Regions from separate parts of the Micromonospora sp. NBC_01638 genome, predicted to be linked through region 4. Evidence: riboswitches for the same ligand, from Rfam matches in the RefSeq annotation. Region 4 holds a riboswitch; each other region holds the start of a gene.

Region 1 (4,322 bases), 2.0 Mb from region 4:
GAGGTGCCCGACGGTGAGCCGTTCGTGCTGCACCCCGGGGAGTTCGTGCTCGCCTCGACACTGGAGGTCATCTCGCTGGGCGACCAGCTCGCCGGCCGGCTCGAAGGGAAGAGCTCGCTGGGTCGGCTCGGGCTGCTCACGCACTCCACCGCCGGCTTCATCGACCCGGGCTTCTCCGGTCACGTGACGCTGGAGCTCTCGAACGTGGCGAACCTGCCGATCACCCTCTGGCCAGGCATGAAGATCGGGCAGCTCTGCATCTTCCGGCTCTCCTCGCCGGCCGAGCACCCGTACGGCTCGGTGGTCTACGGCTCGCGCTACCAGGGCCAGCGGGGGCCGACGCCGAGCCGCGCCTGGCAGCACTGGCGCACCTGGCCCACCCGCTGAGCGGTACGACAGCCAGACGACGAGGGCCCGCCGCGACGAATCGCGACGGGCCCTTCGGTCACCCCTGATCAGCCTGGGCGGCCGTAGCTGTGGATCGGGCCGTCGTCGACCTTCTTCATCTTGACCGGTTGACCGGCCTGCGAGGCGTGCACCACCCAGCCACCGCCGACGTACATGCCGACGTGGTGGATGTCGCTGTAGTAGAAGACCAGGTCGCCGGGGCGCAGGTCGGCCTTGCTGACGTTCTTGGTGGCGCGGCTCTGCGCGGCGGCGTTGTGCGGCAGCGACACACCGGCCTTCGCCCAGGCGGCCAGCATCAGCCCGGAGCAGTCGTACGAGTTCGGGCCCTCGGCACCCCAGACGTAGGGCTTGCCGATCTGCGCGCAGGCGAACTTGACCGCCGTGCCCGCAGCGCCACCGGGATAGCTGCCGGGGCAGGGCGCCGGGCGCAGCGAACCGCCGCCACCGTTGCCGTACACCTTGATGCGCAGCTTCTGCAGCCGGTCGATCTCCTCGTTGATCTGCTTCTTCTTCGCCGCCAACTGGGCCTCGGTACGGGTCAGCTGGGCCACCATCTCGTCCAGCGGCGCCTTCTGCTTCGCCAGCTCATCGCGGAGGTCGGCCACCTGCCGCACGTCCTGCTGCTGGTTGTGCGCGAACCGGTCGAGCATCTCGAGCTGGCCAACCACCTCGCTGGGCGATCGACTGCCCAGCACCGCGTTGACGGTCGAGACGTTCTCGCCCTTGTACGCGCGCACGGCCAGCGCGCTGACCTTGTTCATCGCAGCGTCGACCTGGCGCTCCAGCGGGCCGATCCGGGCGGCCAGCGCGTCCGCCTGCTTGCGCTTGGCGGCGAGGTCGGTCCGGGTGGCGTTGTGCCGTTCGATGATCGGTTCGAGTTTGTTCCAGTCGGCGTCGATCTGGCGCTCGATCTCGGCGACGGACGGATCGGCGTGGGCCGCCGTGGCGCTGCCCGTCAGGACGACGGCGACGCCGGCCAGCGCGGCGAGAGCGGTGGTGAAGCGGGACCAGCGTGAGCGCGGCGCGATCGACGTCGGGCCGGCTGCTGCCGGCCGCTCGGACGACGGCCGCGGGGCATGGAGTGCCACCGGGTTCCGTACTCCTTCTTCCTGACCGCCTACCGGGTTAGCTGACGGGTTCGGGCGGGAAGTCGGCGCCCTACCGCAGTGGCTGCGGATTCACCCCGAGGGACCTGGGTCCCCGGTTCGCTCGGAAACGACTCGGCGGTGTCGGTCCGTTACCGCCCGGGCTGGGCGGAACTGATATCGGGCCGACGAATGACCAGAGTAGAGACGCCTGTTACCGATCCGCAACCCGTGCGGCCGTGACACTCCGTACCGATCAGGGAGGGTGACGGACCGTACGCGAAGATTTCTTTCCTGACGCGTCGACAGATAGAAAGGTATTGACGCAGGCTCCCGGGCGGCGCGAAGGTGACCTCACCTTCATCCCGTGGAATTTAGGGGGTTCGATGCACCATCCAACCCTGTCGCTCCGGCGGCGCGCACTGCTCACCGCCGCCGTGGTCGCCGCAGCGACCGCGGTACCGCTACCCGCCGGCGCTGCCGCCGCCGCACCCACCGCCGACCGCCAGCAGCAGTACGCCGCGGCGGCAGCGGAGTACGGCGTGCCGACCGGCGTGCTGCTCGGCGTCTCCTACCTGGAGTCCCGCTGGGACAGCAACGCCGGCACACCGAGCACCAGCGGCGGCTACGGCCCGATGCACCTGACCGACGCCCGCCACGTGGTCGCCCTGCCTGGGCGCGGCCACCACGACACCGGCGCCGAGGACCCGCGTGGCGACGACTCCCGACCCGCGCTGGCGCCCGCTCCTCGGCAGGCCGAAGACCCCGCGCCGCCCACCGCCGCGTTGCAGACCGTGGACACCGCCGCAGCGCTGACCGGCGCGGCACCCGAGGCGCTGCGCACCGACGCGAGCGTCAACATCCGGGGCGGGGCGGCACTGCTCGCCGCGTACCAACGGGAGCTGGGCGCGCCGGTTGGCGCCGGCACCGACCCGGCTGCCTGGTACGGCGCGGTGGCCCGCTACGCCGGTGCGGACAGCGCCGATGCCGCAGCGGCCTTCGCCGACGAGGTCTTCACCACGATCAGCGCCGGCGAGTCCCGGGTGACCGACGACGGCCAGCGGATCACGCTGCCGGCCCGCGCGGTACAGCCGGAGCGTTCCTGGCTGGACCGACTGGGCCTGCGCCGCCTGGCCCGCCCGGACGGGCTGGAGTGCCCCCGCACCATCTCCTGTGAGTGGATCCCCGCGCCCTACGAGGCGTTCGGCGACGGGGACTACGGCAACCACGACCTCTCCGACCGGCCCGCACGGCAGAAGATCGAGTACATCGCCATCCATGACACCGAGGCAAGCTGGGCGACCACCCTGAAACTCGTCCAGGACCCGACCTACGTGAGCTGGCACTACTCGCTGCGCTCGGTGGACGGGCACATCGCCCAGCACGTGAAAACCAAGGACGTCGGCTGGCACGCCGGAAACTGGTACGTCAACGCCAAGTCGATCGGGCTGGAACACGAGGGCTTTGCCGCGCAGGGCACCTGGTACACCGAGGCGATGTACCGGACGTCGGCGAAGCTGGTCCGACACCTCGCGCTGCGGCTGGGCATCCCCCTGGACCGCCAACACATCATCGGCCACGACAACGTGCCCGGCACCGTCGCATCGACCGTACGCGGAATGCACTGGGACCCGGGACCGTACTGGGACTGGACGCACTACTTCGACCTGCTGCACGCGCCGCGACTGGACACCGGCACCCCGGCCACCGGGTTGGTCCGAATCGACCCGAACCACGCCACCAACCAGCCGGCGTTCACCGGATGCGTCACCCCTGCCGTGCCGTGCACGCCGCGCGGATCCTCGTCGGTGGTGCTGCACACCGCGCCATCCTCGGACGCGCCACTGGTGAACGACATCGCGCTGCGCCCTGACGGCACCCCGAACACCATGGAGGTGTCGGATCACGGCGCCCGGGCCTCCGCCGGCCAGACGTACGCGCTGGCCGGCCGGCAGGGCGACTGGACGTCCATCTGGTACCTCGGGCAACGGGCGTGGTTCCACAACCCGGCGTCCGCGCCGACCGCCAGTTGGACCGTCGGCATGGTGGCCACCCCGAAGCCCGGACGGGCCACGATCCCGGTGTACGGACGGGCGTACCCGGAGCAGACGGCCTACCCGGCCGGGGTGCCCTACCAGGCGATCTCGCCGCTGCAGTACACCCTTGCTGCCGGGCAGCGGTACGCCGTCGGCGCGGTGCTGGCCGGTGAGTACTACCGGGCCAGCACGTTCGACGGCTCCTCCCCCGGCGACTGGACGGTGATCCGCGGCAAGAACCGGTACGCGCAGATCCAGTTCGGCCACCGCATCATGTACGTCGACCTGGCCGACGTGCAGTTGCTGCCGTCCCCGGTGGGCGCACCCCGCTGAGCGACCACGACGGCCCCCGGTCGGGTGACCGGGGGCCGTCGTCGTGCCTGTGGGGATCAGCCGGGTCTGCGGAACCCGGCGACCGGCATGGTGTTGATGCTGGACACCTGCACCGGTTTGCCGGCCCGGGGGGCGTGCACCATCTGGTTGTTGCCCAGATACAGCCCGACATGACTCAGGCCGGAGAAGAAGAAGACCAGGTCACCGGGGCGGGCGTCGGCTCGTGAGACGGCCTTACCCTCGTTCCACTGGTCACCCGTGTGGTGGGTGAGGCTGATGCCGGCCGCCTTGTAGGCGTACTGGGTCAGCCCCGAGCAGTCGAACGAGTTCGGGCCGGTGGCGCCCCAGACGTACGGCTTGCCGACCTTCCCGCAGGCGGTCCTGATCGCGGTACGGGCGGCCGCGCTCACCACTCCGTTGATGGTCGGGCAGTCCGCGGTCACGACCGAGGTCTTGGGCA
Region 2 (4,322 bases), 1.5 Mb from region 4:
ACCTCGTCGGTCAACGCGAACGCGCCGAGCACGGTCTGCGGCAGCCGCACCAGATGCAGCACCGCGGCACCCCGCGCCGACCACCGCCCAGTCGCCGCCTCCAGCTCCGCCGGGAGCGGCAGGCCCAGTTCCCGCAGCAGCACCGGCCCGCCCACCGCGTACTCCGTACCGTCGATGGTGGCCTGCACACCGCGGCCCGGCAGCGACCGGAACCCGGCGGCCGGGAGCGGGCCTGCGGGCCCGGCCGCCGCCACGATCGCCCGAGCCAACGGATGTTCACTGTCCGACTCGACGCCCGCCGCGATCCGCAGCACCTCGTCCCGCTCGGCGCCAGGTGCCGTCACCAGGTCGGTGAGGGCGTGCTCGCCCCGGGTCAGCGTGCCGGTCTTGTCGAAGAGCACCGCGCCGACGGTCCGCATCCGCTCCAACGCCAACCGGTCCTTGACCAGGATCCCGGACCGCGCGGCCAGCGCGGTGGAGAGGGCCACGACCAGGGGAATGGCGAGTCCCAACGCGTGCGGGCAGGCGATCACCAGGACGGTGACCGCGCGGACCACCGCCTCGTCCGGCTGGCCGAGGACGGTCCAGACCAGCACGGTCAACACAGCGGTGCCGGTGGCCAGGTAGAACAGCGCGGCGGCGAACCGGTCGGCCAGCAGTTGGGCCCGCCCGCCGGAGGCCTGGGCCTGCGCGACCATCCGCTGGATGCCGGCGAGCGCGGTGTGCTCGCCCAGCGCCTCGACGCGGACCCGGATCGCCGAGTCGGTGGCGACGGTGCCGGCCACCACCCGGTCGCCCGGCGAACGGGCGACCGGCCGCGACTCGCCAGTGATCATCGACTCGTCCAGTTCGGCGCCGCCGTCGACGATCCGGCCGTCCGCCGGCACCCGACCCCCTGGGCGGACCAGCACCACGTCACCAACCCGCAGGTCGGTCACCGGCACCGCCTCGACCCGTCCGTCCGCCGCCACCCGCTCGGCCTCGTCCGGTAGCAGCGCGGCCAGCGCCGCAAGCGCTCCCCGGGCCTGCCCGATGGCCTTCATCTCCTGCCAGTGCCCGAGCAGCATGATGGTGACCAGCGCGGCCAACTCCCACCAGAAGTCCAGGTCAAAGGCGCCGACGCTGGTGGCCAGGGACGCGGTGTAGGCGACGGTGATCGCCATCGCGACGAGCAGCATCATGCCGGGTGCCCGGTCCCGCACCTCCCGGACCGCGCCGACCAGGAACGGCCAACCGCCCCACCAGAACACCACCGAGCCGAGCACCGGACCCACCCAGGAACGGCCGGGGACCTTCCCGCTCAGGCCCAGCTGATCCGACACGAGGTGGCTGGTCAGGACCACCGGGACGGTGAGCACCAGGCAGACCCAGAAGCGGTGACGAAACATCGCGGGATCGTGCCCGGCGTGCTTGTCGTGCTGCACGTGCGCGGCGGGGGCCGCGTGCTGCTGGCGGTCCGGTTCGGGTGGCGACGGGTCGGGCATGTCTCCAACATGCCGCGCCGGGGGCCCCACATGGGCGGTTCAGCCGCCGACACTCCGCCACGACCTACAGCCCCGGATCGGGGTGGTTAGCATTCCCCACGATGATCCCCCGTCAACCGTCGCACAGTCGAGCACCGGCGCCTCCATCCCGTGGCCCAGCCCCCGCCCAGCCGGACCCGGCACTGACCGTCAGTGATCAAGTGCTCGTCAGCCAGCGATCCGCCGCGCCGCTCGGTCCGTATTCGCGGTGGCGGTGAACCGACCGGCCCGCTGACACGTACCCCGCACCGGATCGTTGGGAGTCTCGCCTTGGGTTCCGACCACACCCGTCCCGCTCCGTCCGCCCCGCCCCGGGTGCGACGGATCCTCGTCATGACCGTGGTGCCCCTGTTCGTCGCTACCGTGCTCGCCGCGGTGCTGCTCTGGCCGCGCGGCGGCCCACCGCAGACCGACGGTGGGGCGGACGTACCGCGCTATCCCGGCACGGTGACCCGGGTGGTCACCGAGCCGTGCCCGCCGGTGCCGTCGGCCCCCGAGGGCGCGCCGAGGTTCGGCGCCGGGCCGTGCGGCACGGTCGACGTCCGGGTCGACGACGGGCCGACCGCCGGCCAGAAGGTGCAGACACCGGTGCCCGACGGGCCCGGTGCCCCGAGGGTCGACGTCGGCGACGAGGTCATCCTGGTCGAGCTGACTGATCCGGCCGATCCCGCCACCAGCAGCTGGAACATCGCCGAGCACCAGCGCGGCACCCCGATGGTGTGGCTGGCAGTGGTCTTCGCCGCGGCGATCGTGGCGTTCGGTCGGTGGCGGGGCCTGGCCGCGCTCGCCGGGCTGGCCGCCAGCTTCGCCATCCTGCTCACCTTCGTGCTGCCGGGCATCGGCGCCGGCAGATCACCCCTGCTGGTGGCGGTGGTCGGCGCGGCCCTCATCATGTTCGTCGTGCTCTATCTGACGCACGGGGTCACCGCGCAGACCTCGGTCGCGGTCCTCGGCACCCTCGGCAGCCTGGTGCTGACCGGCGTGCTCGCCACCATCGCCACGGCCGCAACCCACCTCACCGGCTTCGGCAGCGAGGATGCCACCACCCTGTCGATGTTCCAGGGCGACGTGGACCTGCACGGCCTGCTGCTCGCCGGGATCATCATCGGCTCGCTCGGGGTGCTCGACGACGTGACGGTCACCCAGGCCGCCACCGTCACCGAGCTGGCGAACGCGAACCCCGGGCTGACCCGGTTGCAGCTGTACCGTGCGGCCACCCGGGTCGGCCGCGCGCACATCGCCTCCACGGTCAACACCATCGTGCTGGCGTACGCGGGCGCGTCTCTACCGCTGCTGCTCCTGCTCACCGCCGACTCGCGACCGATCGGGCAGATCCTCACCAGCGAGTTCCTCGCGCAGGAAATCGTCCGTAGCGCCGTCGCCACACTCGGTCTGATCGCGGCCGTGCCGCTGACCACCGGGCTGGCCGCGGTGGTGACCGCCGCCGGGCGCGCAGACGAGCCGGATCAACCGCGGACCCCGCCCTTATTCACCGCCGCCGATCGGTGGCCGGAGCCGGACAGGAGCACGGAAACGGCATGGTGACACTCCTCAGCGTGACCAGATCAGGTATCCGCCCTGAGAACCACGCCACTGGTCACTCAACGCTATGGCGAAATGACACTTTTGATCGGCATCCAGGCGTAGCTCACCCGGCCGGCTCTCAGGTAACCTCGCTGCCGGTTACCGATGAAGGCGCGACGCGGCGCCTGCGGTGCCACCGCCCAATCGCCAACCGGCGAACCGGGGACCCAGGTACCTGGGGTGAATCCGCGTCAGCGGTAGGGGCCACTTCCGCCCCGAACCCGTCAGCTAACCCGGTCGGCGGTCGACGGAAGGGAACATTGTGACGGCACCCCTACGCCGCTGGTTGACACCCGTGGTGGCCGTGATCGCCGCACTGACTGTGCTCGCCGGTCCCCTCCCGGCCAACGCCGCCCCGACGACCCCCACACCGTCCGGGCACGAGGAGGACAACGAGCCCAAGCTGCTCAACGACGTCATCGAGCAGGCCAACCGCGACTACTCCGCCGCCAAGTCCAAGCTGGACAAATCCAAGAAGCGGCAGCAGGAGCTGGCCCTGGAGGTCCACCGGGCCAAGGCCGACCTGGACGCGCTGGCCCCACAGGTCGGGCAGATCGCCGCCCAGTCGTATCGGACCGGCCGGATCGGGGCGATCGCGATGCTGCTGGAGAGCGACGCTCCCGACTCGTTCGTCGAGCGCGCCGCGGCGCTCGACGAGATGAACATGGTCAACGAGAAGAAGCTCGCCGAGGTCAACACGGTGAAGGCCCGCGCCGAGCAAGCCAAGCTGGCCCTCGACACGGAGGTCCGCGAGCAGCAGAAGCAGACCGCCGTGATGGCGAAGCGGAAGAGCGAGGCGGACAAGGCGCTTTCCCTGGTCGGCGGGAAGGGCTTCACCGGCGGTCTGGTGGACGCCACGTCGATGGTCGCGAAGATCGGCCCGGGTCGCACCGCGGACGGTGACTGGAAGCCCCAGTCGTGCAGCGAGAATGACCCGACCACTTCCGGCTGCGTCACCGCCCGGACGCTGCACGCGTACAAGGAGGTCAAGCGGGCGGGCTTCAACCGGTTCGTCGGCTGTTACCGCTCCGGCGGGCCGTGGGAGCACCCGAAGGGCCGCGCCTGCGACTGGTCGCTGCAGAAGAGCGGCTTCGCCCCGTGGCACAACGACGACACCCGGACGTACGGCAACAACGTCGCCGCGTTCCTCATCCGTAACGCCGACCGGCTCGGCATCTACTACGTGATCTGGAACCGGCAGATCTGGTTCCCGGC
Region 3 (4,322 bases), 3.3 Mb from region 4:
CGCGATCTACGTGGTGATCGAGGCGATCCGCCGCTTCGGCGACCCGCACGAGGTCATCGCCGGCCCGATGCTCGCGGTGGCCGTGCTCGGCCTGCTCGCGAACGTCGTCGCCTTCGCCCTGCTCCGCACCGGCGCCCGGGAGAGCATCAACCTCCAGGGCGCCTACCTGGAGGTCCTCGGCGACCTGCTCGGCTCGCTCGGCGTCATCGGCGCGGCGCTGCTCATCACCGTCACCGACTGGTGGTGGGCCGACCCACTTGTCGCGGTCGCCATCGGCGTGTTCATCCTGCCGCGTACCTGGCGGCTGGCACGTGCCGCCGTCCGCATCCTGGTGCAGGCCGCACCGGAGCATCTTCAGGTGACCGCCGTGCACGACCGGTTGGCCGCAGTCCCCGGTGTGGTCGAGGTGCACGACCTGCACGTGTGGACGCTCACCTCGGGCATGGACGTGGCCTCCGCACACCTGACCATGGCGCCCGGCGCGGAGGTCGGCGCGGTGCTCACCGCCGCGCGTACGGCCCTGCACGACGACTTCCGGATCGAGCACGCGACGTTGCAGATCGAGCCCGGCGCCGCCTCCGGAGCCTGCGGCTCGATCGAGTGGTAGCAGTAATTCATCGTCACGACGCACGCACCGTCCGTCACATTGACTGCAGCGGCCCCACCGGCAACGGTAGGCTCGGTCCCGGCCTCCACCAGGCGGCGCCTCCCGGCGCCGGTGGCGGTCGCCGCCTAATCGCTCGAGAGGGCGAACCGGGGAACCATGTTCCTGGGGTGCATCCGCGTCAGCGGTAGGGATCTTCCGTCCCGAACCCGTCAGCTAACCCGGTCGGCGGCTAACGGAAGGACATGCGCAGTGGCACCAACACGACCACCGACCGCCCGACTGGCGGCCCTGATCGTCGCGATGTTCGCCCTCGGCGTCGCGCTCCCGGCCGGCGCCGCCTCGGCCGCTCCCCCGACCGGCCTGCGGGCCGCCGCCGCACCCGACTCGGACGAAGAGGGCGGCACCCCGGCGCTACGCGCCCAACTCGATGCGGCCAGCAAGGGCTACCTGGACGCGAAGCGCGCCCTGGACACCTCCGTGCAGCGGCAGCAGCAGCTCGCCACCCGACTGAAGACCATCGACGTCGAGCTCGCCCAGCGCAACGGCAAGGTGGGCGAGATCGCCGGCGTGGCGTACCGCACCGGCCGGCTCGGCGCGATGTCGGCGCTACTCAACAGCAACACCCCGGAGGGCTTCATGGACCGGGCCGCCGCCTTGGACGCAGTGGCCGCCAACGAGGACCGGGTGCTGCGTGATCTGCTCGCCACGAAGGACCAGTCCAACCGCACCCGGGCCGCCCTGGACGGCGAGATCAACGAACAGCGCAAGCAGGTCGCGGTGATGGCCAAGCGCAAGGAGCAGGCCGAGCGGGCACTGACCGTGGCCACCACACCCAAGCCACAGACCACCGCCGACACCGACTCCAACCGGGGCACCTCCGCCGCCAACGCGACGGCGGCCCCGCGCAACTCCGACGGCTCCTGGCCGTCCGAGTCGTGCAGCATCAACGACCCCACGCCGGCCAGCGGCTGCATCACCCCGCGTACCCTGCACGCGCTCAACCAGGCCAAGGCCGCCGGGTTCACCCGGTACGTCTCCTGCCACCGCCCCAGCGGCTCCGGCGAACACCCGAAGGGCCGGGCCTGCGACTTCGCGGCGCAGAAGGACGGCTTCGGCGGGAACGCCACCGGCGGCGACAAGACGTACGGCAACAACCTGGCCGCGTACTTCATCCGCAACGCCGACCGGCTCGCTGTGCTGTACGTGATCTGGTACCGGCAGATCTGGCTGCCCAGCAGCGGGTGGAAGTCGTACAGCGGGGCGGGCGGCACCCCGTCCACCGACCACACCAACCACGTGCACCTGTCGGTTTACTGACCACTGGTGTGATGCCGGTGAGTCGTCAGGATGACTCACCGGCATTTCGTCAGGGCAAGGCCGGCTACGTCGCGGGGCGTACCCCTGATGTCGCCTGTCGTCGGACGACCCGGCCGGGGTCGGCGGGAAGCATCGCGGTATGCGTCGGATCCCACCCACGGCCCGCAAGGGGCTGCTCACCCTGCACCTGGTCACCTCGCTCGGCTGGCTCGGTGCCGACCTGGTGCTGCTCACCCTCGGCATCGCCGTGCAGCGTGGTGCCGACCCGGCGGTGGTCTACCCGGTCGCGGCACTGGTCGGCACCATGCTGTTCGCGCCGCTGAGCGTGCTGGTCTGGCTGATCGGTGTCGCCAGCGCGCTGCTCACCCCGTGGGGCCTGGTGCGCTACCACTGGGTGCTGGTCAAGCTGGTGCTCACCACGGTGCTGGTCGGGCTGGTGCTGTTCCTGTTCACCCCGAATCTGCGGCACGGCGGTGCGTTGGGGGCCGCGCTGCCCGCTCGGGATCGCGCCGACCTGGTGATCGCACCCGCGGTGTCGACCAGCCTGATGATCATCGCGACGGTGCTGTCCACGTACAAGCCCTGGGGCCGGCGTCCCGCCGCGCGACCCGCCCTCGCGAACCGTGCTCGCGCTGCAACCAGGATGTAGTGGCCTCCTGGCGCCCACAGGCCACTACATCCACGATCGAGCACGATCATGACGTGGGGTGCGGGGTGCGGGAGGTGGGTGCGGGGCGGGTCAGGCAGGGGGCGGGGGGTCGCCGGAGGGGTCGAGGGCCGCGCCGATCCGGGTGGCCAGGGCGAGGTGAGCCGCCCGGGCCTGGCGGAACGCGTACCGGAACAGCGGGGTCGGCGCGGTCAGGGTGATCTCGACGTCGATTCGGACCAGGCCGTCCGGCTCGGGGCGCAGTCGGGTGTGGTTGCGCACCGTGGTGGCCGGCCACTGGCGGGCCACCATGACGATCTCGTCGTCCTCGCTGATCAGAACGTCCGCGTGGTAGGTGGTCCGGAAGCGCAGTGGGCCGGCCACCAACCGGTCGTTGATCGTGTAGCTGGCCTGGGCGCCGGGTCGTGGCGGGAGTCGGCGGACCCGGACGATCAGGGGGTGCAGCTCACCCTGCCGGGTCAGGTCACTGAGCATCGCCGCCGCCTCGGCCGTTGAGCACCGGGCCTGGACGGTGTAGCTGAAGGTATCGCTGCTGAGCACACCGTCTCCCGCCGTCGATGGTCGCACGATCGTCCCGTACCGATGTCTGGCTGGCAACGCCCGACGGCAGCCGTCCGGACGAACCCGGTTCGGAGAGATGACCCCAGGAGCCGGCGGGCGCTCAGGCGCCGGGCAACACCTCGGGAGTGGCGGCACCGGCGAAGTAGGGCTCCGGGGCACCGAACAGACCGAGCAGGCCGGTCACCCAGAGCTGCCGGTGCACGAACCGGCTCGGCTCGGTGACCACCAGCTTGACGTCGCTGACCTCGGCCGTCTGGAAGCCGGCAACCATGGCGCTGATGCCGACGGAGTCGATGAAGGTGACCAGCCTCATGTTCAGCTCGATGCGGAGCGGACGGCCTTTGGCCAGCACCTCCGCGATCGCCTCGCGCACCTCGTACGCTGTGTCGACGTCGATCTCACCCCGCGGGGCGATCTCCATGACACCACCGGACAGAACCGACTTCACGATCGACAGGCTCACGCGAGCACCTCCACCCGCCCGTCCCCCGGGCGCCTCATCAGTACGCGGGCCGCGACCGAGAGTATTCCTCCGACGGCCTCGGTCGCCACCCCTCAGGATGAGCAATTCGCGGATCCGGACCGACAAAGCCGCCCATATCCGCACTTTTCAGCATCTGATTACTCGATACTTTTCGTTGTCTGACCCTTCGACGATCGGTCGTGACCGACACGCCGCCGGACCAGGGTAGCGGTCCGGACCCGGCCCGCCCGACAACCGACCCGCGACGTACGCCGCCCCCGTGCGCCACCGGCGTGTCGCCCCGCGCGCACCCGGCCCCGTCCAAAACCACGGTTACCGAGGACACCCAGGGCCTGCGTCAGAGACCTGGCCTCGACGACGACGACTTTGCCTGGGGTACCGCCGTGGTGATGGTGCGCTGAGTTCCCGGCGAGCCACCCGGGCTGTGTTTGCGCCCGGGCGGCTCTGGGCACTGCGGGGTAGGCGAACCGTGACGCGCTGAACAGACGCCGAAGTCCGAAGTGGCCGGCGGCTTCGGCACCCGAGGAGGTAACCACGATGTTCGGAACCAACCTGCTGGACCGCCGCAGCAAGCCGGAGCGGATCGCGGACCAGGCGTGGGAGCACCTGACGTCCGCTGTCAGCTCCGCCGGAGACAGTGTGCGGGACACCGCCCGCTCGGCCCGTCGCAACAGCACTGACCTCGC
Region 4 (4,322 bases):
AGACCGTTGTCTTCTACCAGTTCGTGACCGAGGTTCCGCAGGCCGCCGCCATCTGGTCGGCCCTGTTCCTGCTGACACTGGGCGTACTCGCCGTGCTGGTCGCCCGACCCGAGCGGGACCGGCCCACGGACGACCCGCTCCCGGCGGCACCCACCGCTCGGGAGGTGGCCGAGGCCGAGGCCGTCGACCTGCGCCGGTACGCCGAGGAGGTGGCCGTCGCGGCGGCCGGCGCGGCCACGACCGCGCGGCGGCGACGCGCGGCCTGGCTGACCGCTCAGGAGGAGATGGAGCGGGCCTGGAACGGGTACGACGAGGCGGACATCGCGGCCCGTCGCTTCGCGGGTGCCGGGGCGCTGCCCACCCCGCATACCCCCCGCACCCCCGCCGAGTACGCCCTCCGGGAGCGCTACCTGCTCCGCGCGGCGACCGCGGCGCACTGGCGGGGCGACCTGACCATGGCGCAGCTGGGCGACGTGTTCGGGCACCGGCGCGGTTGGGATCCCCGGCGGCACCCGGTCGAGCAGGAGGTGGTGCTCAGTCGGGCGATCCGGGACGCGAGACGGGCCGACTACGAGGCCGCCGCCGCCCGGGAGCGGGCCGCGTGGCGGGATGCGGAACTGGCCGCCGACGCGGCTCGCACCCTCGCCGACGAGGCGTACGCGGCAGTGGCCCGGCTGCGGCCGAACCTGGTACCCGCTCGCCGGGCGGCGAACGGGACGTGCCGTCCCGCCGTCGTGGCACGCTGGCGTCCGGCCCGAGCAGGTTGAGCCCGATCCGTGATGTGAGCCCGGTCACGTAACTGGGAAATCGGGCGTCCGGCGCGATCGGCTCGATTTTTCCGGTGATTGTGACCGTATTATCGGCGGCCTGTCCGGTTGTCGCCCGCAGGCGTCACCATAACCGCTTGTCCCATCGAGTCACATCATCGGCAATACGCGCAGAAATTGTCGCGCCGATCGGGGTTTACGCAGGTGAACCTGGCTTGGCAGGGTGCGGACCGGCCAGTAGTGTCGTCTCGTCCGGTGCGGTAACCGATCGCAAGAGGCGACGCCGCGCCGACCCGCTCAATCGTGAAAACGAACCGGGGACCCACCAGTAAGTCCGGGGTGAATCCGCGAGCCATGGCCCGCGGTAGGGCGATCTTCCCGCCCGAATCCGTCAGCTAACCCGGTAGGCGGTGTCGGAAGGAGTTCCATCCTCGTGCAGCACCTTTCCACCCCTCGGTTGTTCCCTCGCCTCCACGGCGCAGCGGTGCCCCCGCTCATTCGTCCAGTGACGGTGAGCTGACCCCCCCGGGTCATCGCCTATCCCGCCCGGCAGCGCCGGGCGTTCCCCTGAGCGGTTCACCATCCGCGGACCACGGTCCGCGCGCTGGCGCCTGCCCGGATATACCGGTCCGGCCCCGGTGTGCCGCTCTCCCCCCGGATCCGTGGAGGACCCCGTGAAGCACACCCTGCAGCGTCAGCTCCGCCGTTTCGCCACCGAGCGCCCATACCAGATCGTTGCCGCCTCCGCCGCGGCCCTCGCGATCGCCACCACCACCGGTGGGCTGGTCGCCGTCGCCGACGACGACCCGGCCAGCCAGCGCACCGCGACCACGGTCGCCGAGATGCGCAGCGACACCGCCGCCTCCCGCGGTGAGGCGCGCGACGCGTCCCCCTCGGCCAGCGCCGCGCCGACCACCGCCCCGGCTACCACCGCCGCGTCACCCGCGGCCAACGCCAGCAGCAACCCGGACCTGAGCCTTAAGCCGGCCCCGCCGAAGCCGCCCGCGACGAAGATGCTCGACTACGACTACGAGGCGCAGAACACGTACTACAACTGCGGCCCGGCAGCCACCCGTAACGCGCTCAGCGCCGCCGGCATCGACCGCACCCAGAACGAGCTCGGTGCCAAACTGGGCACCACCGAGATGGGCACCAACTCGGCCCAGGACACCACCCGGGTGCTCAACGCCGAGGTGAAGGGTTCCCCGTACCGGACCCGGATGTTCGCCGGCGCGCCCAGCCCGGCGCAGATGGACCGGCTCCAGGCCGACGTCGTCAAGGCCATCACCGACGGCCGCGGCGTGGTGGCCAACGTCGTCGGCGACGCCACCGACACCAACGGCGGTTGGCGCTCCTACGGCGGCGGGCACTACGTCGCCGTGGTGGGTTACAAGGACAACGGCCGGACCGTGCGGATCGCCGACTCGGCGAACGCGGCCGACCCGTCGTACTGGATGACCACGATCGATCTGGCCAACTGGATCGCCAACCGGGGTTACTCCGCCTGACCTGGGCGCAGCCGACGCGGGCGCCGTCCCCCACAAGGGGCCGGCGCCCGCGTCGTCTTTGTCGGTGCGGTCAGTAGGTGATGAAGCCGTACAGCGCGAGGTGGTTCGACTTCGTTCCGCTGACCGTGTGGCCGATGCTGGACGGCTGGACGGTCCCCTTCACGAAGAGGTAGTCGATCTTGCTGGAGCCGTTGGTGGCCGCCGACCCGTAGCCGGTCATGCCGTAGCCGCTCAGCGTGCCGGGTGCGATGCCCGTACGGTTCGCGTCGATCCCCACGACGCGGACCGTGGAGGCGTTCAGCAGGCTGGTCGCGTCCGCGCCGAGGTGGATGCCGCTGTTGGCGATGCCCCGGTCGCCGTCGCCGGCGCAGGCGTTCTGCCGGTTTTCCTGCGGCAGGTGCATGGTCGCGGCGAACACGCTCGTGCCGGTCGCCTTGATGGTGAACCGGGCCGCGATGGCGCTGGTCCGCTTCCACTTGTGGTAGTCGGTGCTGTCCGGATCGCTGTTCGGCGGCTTGTACAGCGTGCATCCGGCACCGTTGGCGTACGCCGTGCCCGGCTTGAGCCAGCCAGCACTCCAGTATTTCGAGATGTCGCCAGCGGCGAGGTTGAGCGTCTGCTTGTTCCAGATGATGCCGTTGGTCTGCTTCTTCTTGAGGTCGCCGAGCGACTGCGAGCTGCACTTGTGCGTGCCACCCCAGGGCTCCGGGTCACTCCACGCCACGATCGCCCCGTAGGTGCCCGCCGGGTAGCCGAACTTCGCCGACAGTTGGTCGGCGTACGCCTCGGCCTGGCCGGTGCCGCGCACCTGCTGCACGATCAGGATGTCGGGCGCCACCACGGCGCTGGTGCCGGTGCGACCGGCGTCGTCGACCAGGATCGAGGTCAGGTGGTCCGGCCCGGAGATTCGGGTGCAGCTCCCGTCGGAGTTGTTCACCACCAGGTTCTCGATGTTGTTGTTGTAGACCCGTAGGACCCGGTCGGCTGCCGCGACCGCCTCGACACCCGACCCGCCGTCGCCGGTGGAGACGTCCATGGGTGTGCCGAGCGCGGGGTGGGTCGGCGGCGCGCCGAGCGCGACGGCCGCCAGGGTCGCGGCCAGTGCTGATCCGAGCATCCTGAACACTGTGGGCTCCTCTGCGCGAGGGGATCGACACGTGACGCTCCCCGTCCAGGCACCGCACTCTACAATGGACCTTGCTTGGCCGGTGTCCCGCGAGTGACGCCGATGACGACCCTCGTACCCGGCCGTGAACCGTGGGAGACTGCGGCCGTGGTGGATGAATCGGGTGGTCACTCTCATCGAAGGCCGGTCCTGCTGCTGCTGCACGGCATGGGGGCGACGGGTGACGTGTGGTTGCCCTCGGCGCCGTATCTTGAGCAGCGCTGGCCCGGGCGGTGGCTGGCACCGGACCTCGCCGGTCACGGCTGGGCGGCGCCGCTGTCGTCGTACTCCTTTGCGGGTTTCGCCGGCCGGATCGCCCACGGCCTCGCCGCCGACGACCGGCTCGTCGTGCTCGGGCACTCGCTGGGTGGGGTGGTCGGCCTCGCGTTGGCCGCCCGCACCGCCGGGCTGCCGGTGGACGCGGTGGTCGGTCTGGGCATCAAGGCATCGTGGTCACCCGCCGAGCTGACCCGCGCCGCCGAGCTGGCCGCGCGCCCGGTGAGCTGGTTCGCCAGCCGCGCCGAGGCGGCTCGCCGCTACCTGCGGGTCTCCGGCCTGGTCGGCCTGGTCTCGCCGGATGACCCGGTCGTGGCCGCCGGGCTGCGTCAGGTCGACGGCCGGTGGCGCCTCGCCATGGACCCGACCACCTTCGCGGTCGGTGAGCCCGACCTGGCCGCTCTGCTGGCGGCGACCGACGTGCCGGTGGTGCTGGCGCGCGGGGAACACGACCCGATGGTCACCGACGAACAGCTCAAGGAGTACGGCGTGCCGGTCGCCACGCTGCCCGGTCTCGGCCACAACGCGCACGTGGAGGACCCGGCGGCCGTGCTGGCGCTGCTGGACCCGTACCGCTGACCGGCTACACCGCTGCGGACGCGGTCA

Evidence for each region. Region 4 has a riboswitch for cyclic di-AMP ahead of OG811_RS20575 (C39 family peptidase). Riboswitches for the same ligand answer to the same signal wherever they lie in the genome.
Region 1: it holds a riboswitch for cyclic di-AMP, as region 4 does, so the genes downstream of both, OG811_RS11165 (NlpC/P60 family protein) here and OG811_RS20575 (C39 family peptidase) in region 4, are expected to answer to the same signal.
Region 2: it holds a riboswitch for cyclic di-AMP, as region 4 does, so the genes downstream of both, OG811_RS13390 (coiled-coil domain-containing protein) here and OG811_RS20575 (C39 family peptidase) in region 4, are expected to answer to the same signal.
Region 3: it holds a riboswitch for cyclic di-AMP, as region 4 does, so the genes downstream of both, OG811_RS03225 (coiled-coil domain-containing protein) here and OG811_RS20575 (C39 family peptidase) in region 4, are expected to answer to the same signal.

The regions. Positions count from the first base shown of each region.
Region 1 covers NZ_CP109273.1:2,369,255-2,373,576, reverse strand. The annotation lists gene dcd (dCTP deaminase) at 1-387, shown strand, start outside; gene OG811_RS11165 (NlpC/P60 family protein) at 456-1,496, opposite strand; cyclic di-AMP (ydaO/yuaA leader) riboswitch at 1,509-1,644, opposite strand; gene OG811_RS11160 (N-acetylmuramoyl-L-alanine amidase) at 1,880-3,862, shown strand; gene OG811_RS11155 (NlpC/P60 family protein) at 3,919-4,322, opposite strand, start outside.
Region 2 covers NZ_CP109273.1:2,821,176-2,825,497, reverse strand. The annotation lists gene OG811_RS13400 (heavy metal translocating P-type ATPase) at 1-1,484, opposite strand, end outside; gene OG811_RS13395 (YibE/F family protein) at 1,794-3,068, shown strand; cyclic di-AMP (ydaO/yuaA leader) riboswitch at 3,235-3,365, shown strand; gene OG811_RS13390 (coiled-coil domain-containing protein) at 3,370-4,322, shown strand, end outside.
Region 3 covers NZ_CP109273.1:721,853-726,174, forward strand. The annotation lists gene OG811_RS03220 (cation diffusion facilitator family transporter) at 1-607, shown strand, start outside; cyclic di-AMP (ydaO/yuaA leader) riboswitch at 720-851, shown strand; gene OG811_RS03225 (coiled-coil domain-containing protein) at 857-1,924, shown strand; gene OG811_RS03230 (hypothetical protein) at 2,064-2,573, shown strand; gene OG811_RS03235 (SRPBCC family protein) at 2,664-3,131, opposite strand; gene OG811_RS03240 (STAS domain-containing protein) at 3,253-3,615, opposite strand; gene OG811_RS03245 (hypothetical protein) at 4,174-4,322, shown strand, end outside.
Region 4 covers NZ_CP109273.1:4,344,951-4,349,272, forward strand. The annotation lists gene OG811_RS20570 (hypothetical protein) at 1-767, shown strand, start outside; cyclic di-AMP (ydaO/yuaA leader) riboswitch at 1,052-1,192, shown strand; gene OG811_RS20575 (C39 family peptidase) at 1,430-2,275, shown strand; gene OG811_RS20580 (hypothetical protein) at 2,346-3,392, opposite strand; gene OG811_RS20585 (alpha/beta fold hydrolase) at 3,504-4,295, shown strand; gene OG811_RS20590 (CDP-glycerol glycerophosphotransferase family protein) at 4,300-4,322, opposite strand, start outside.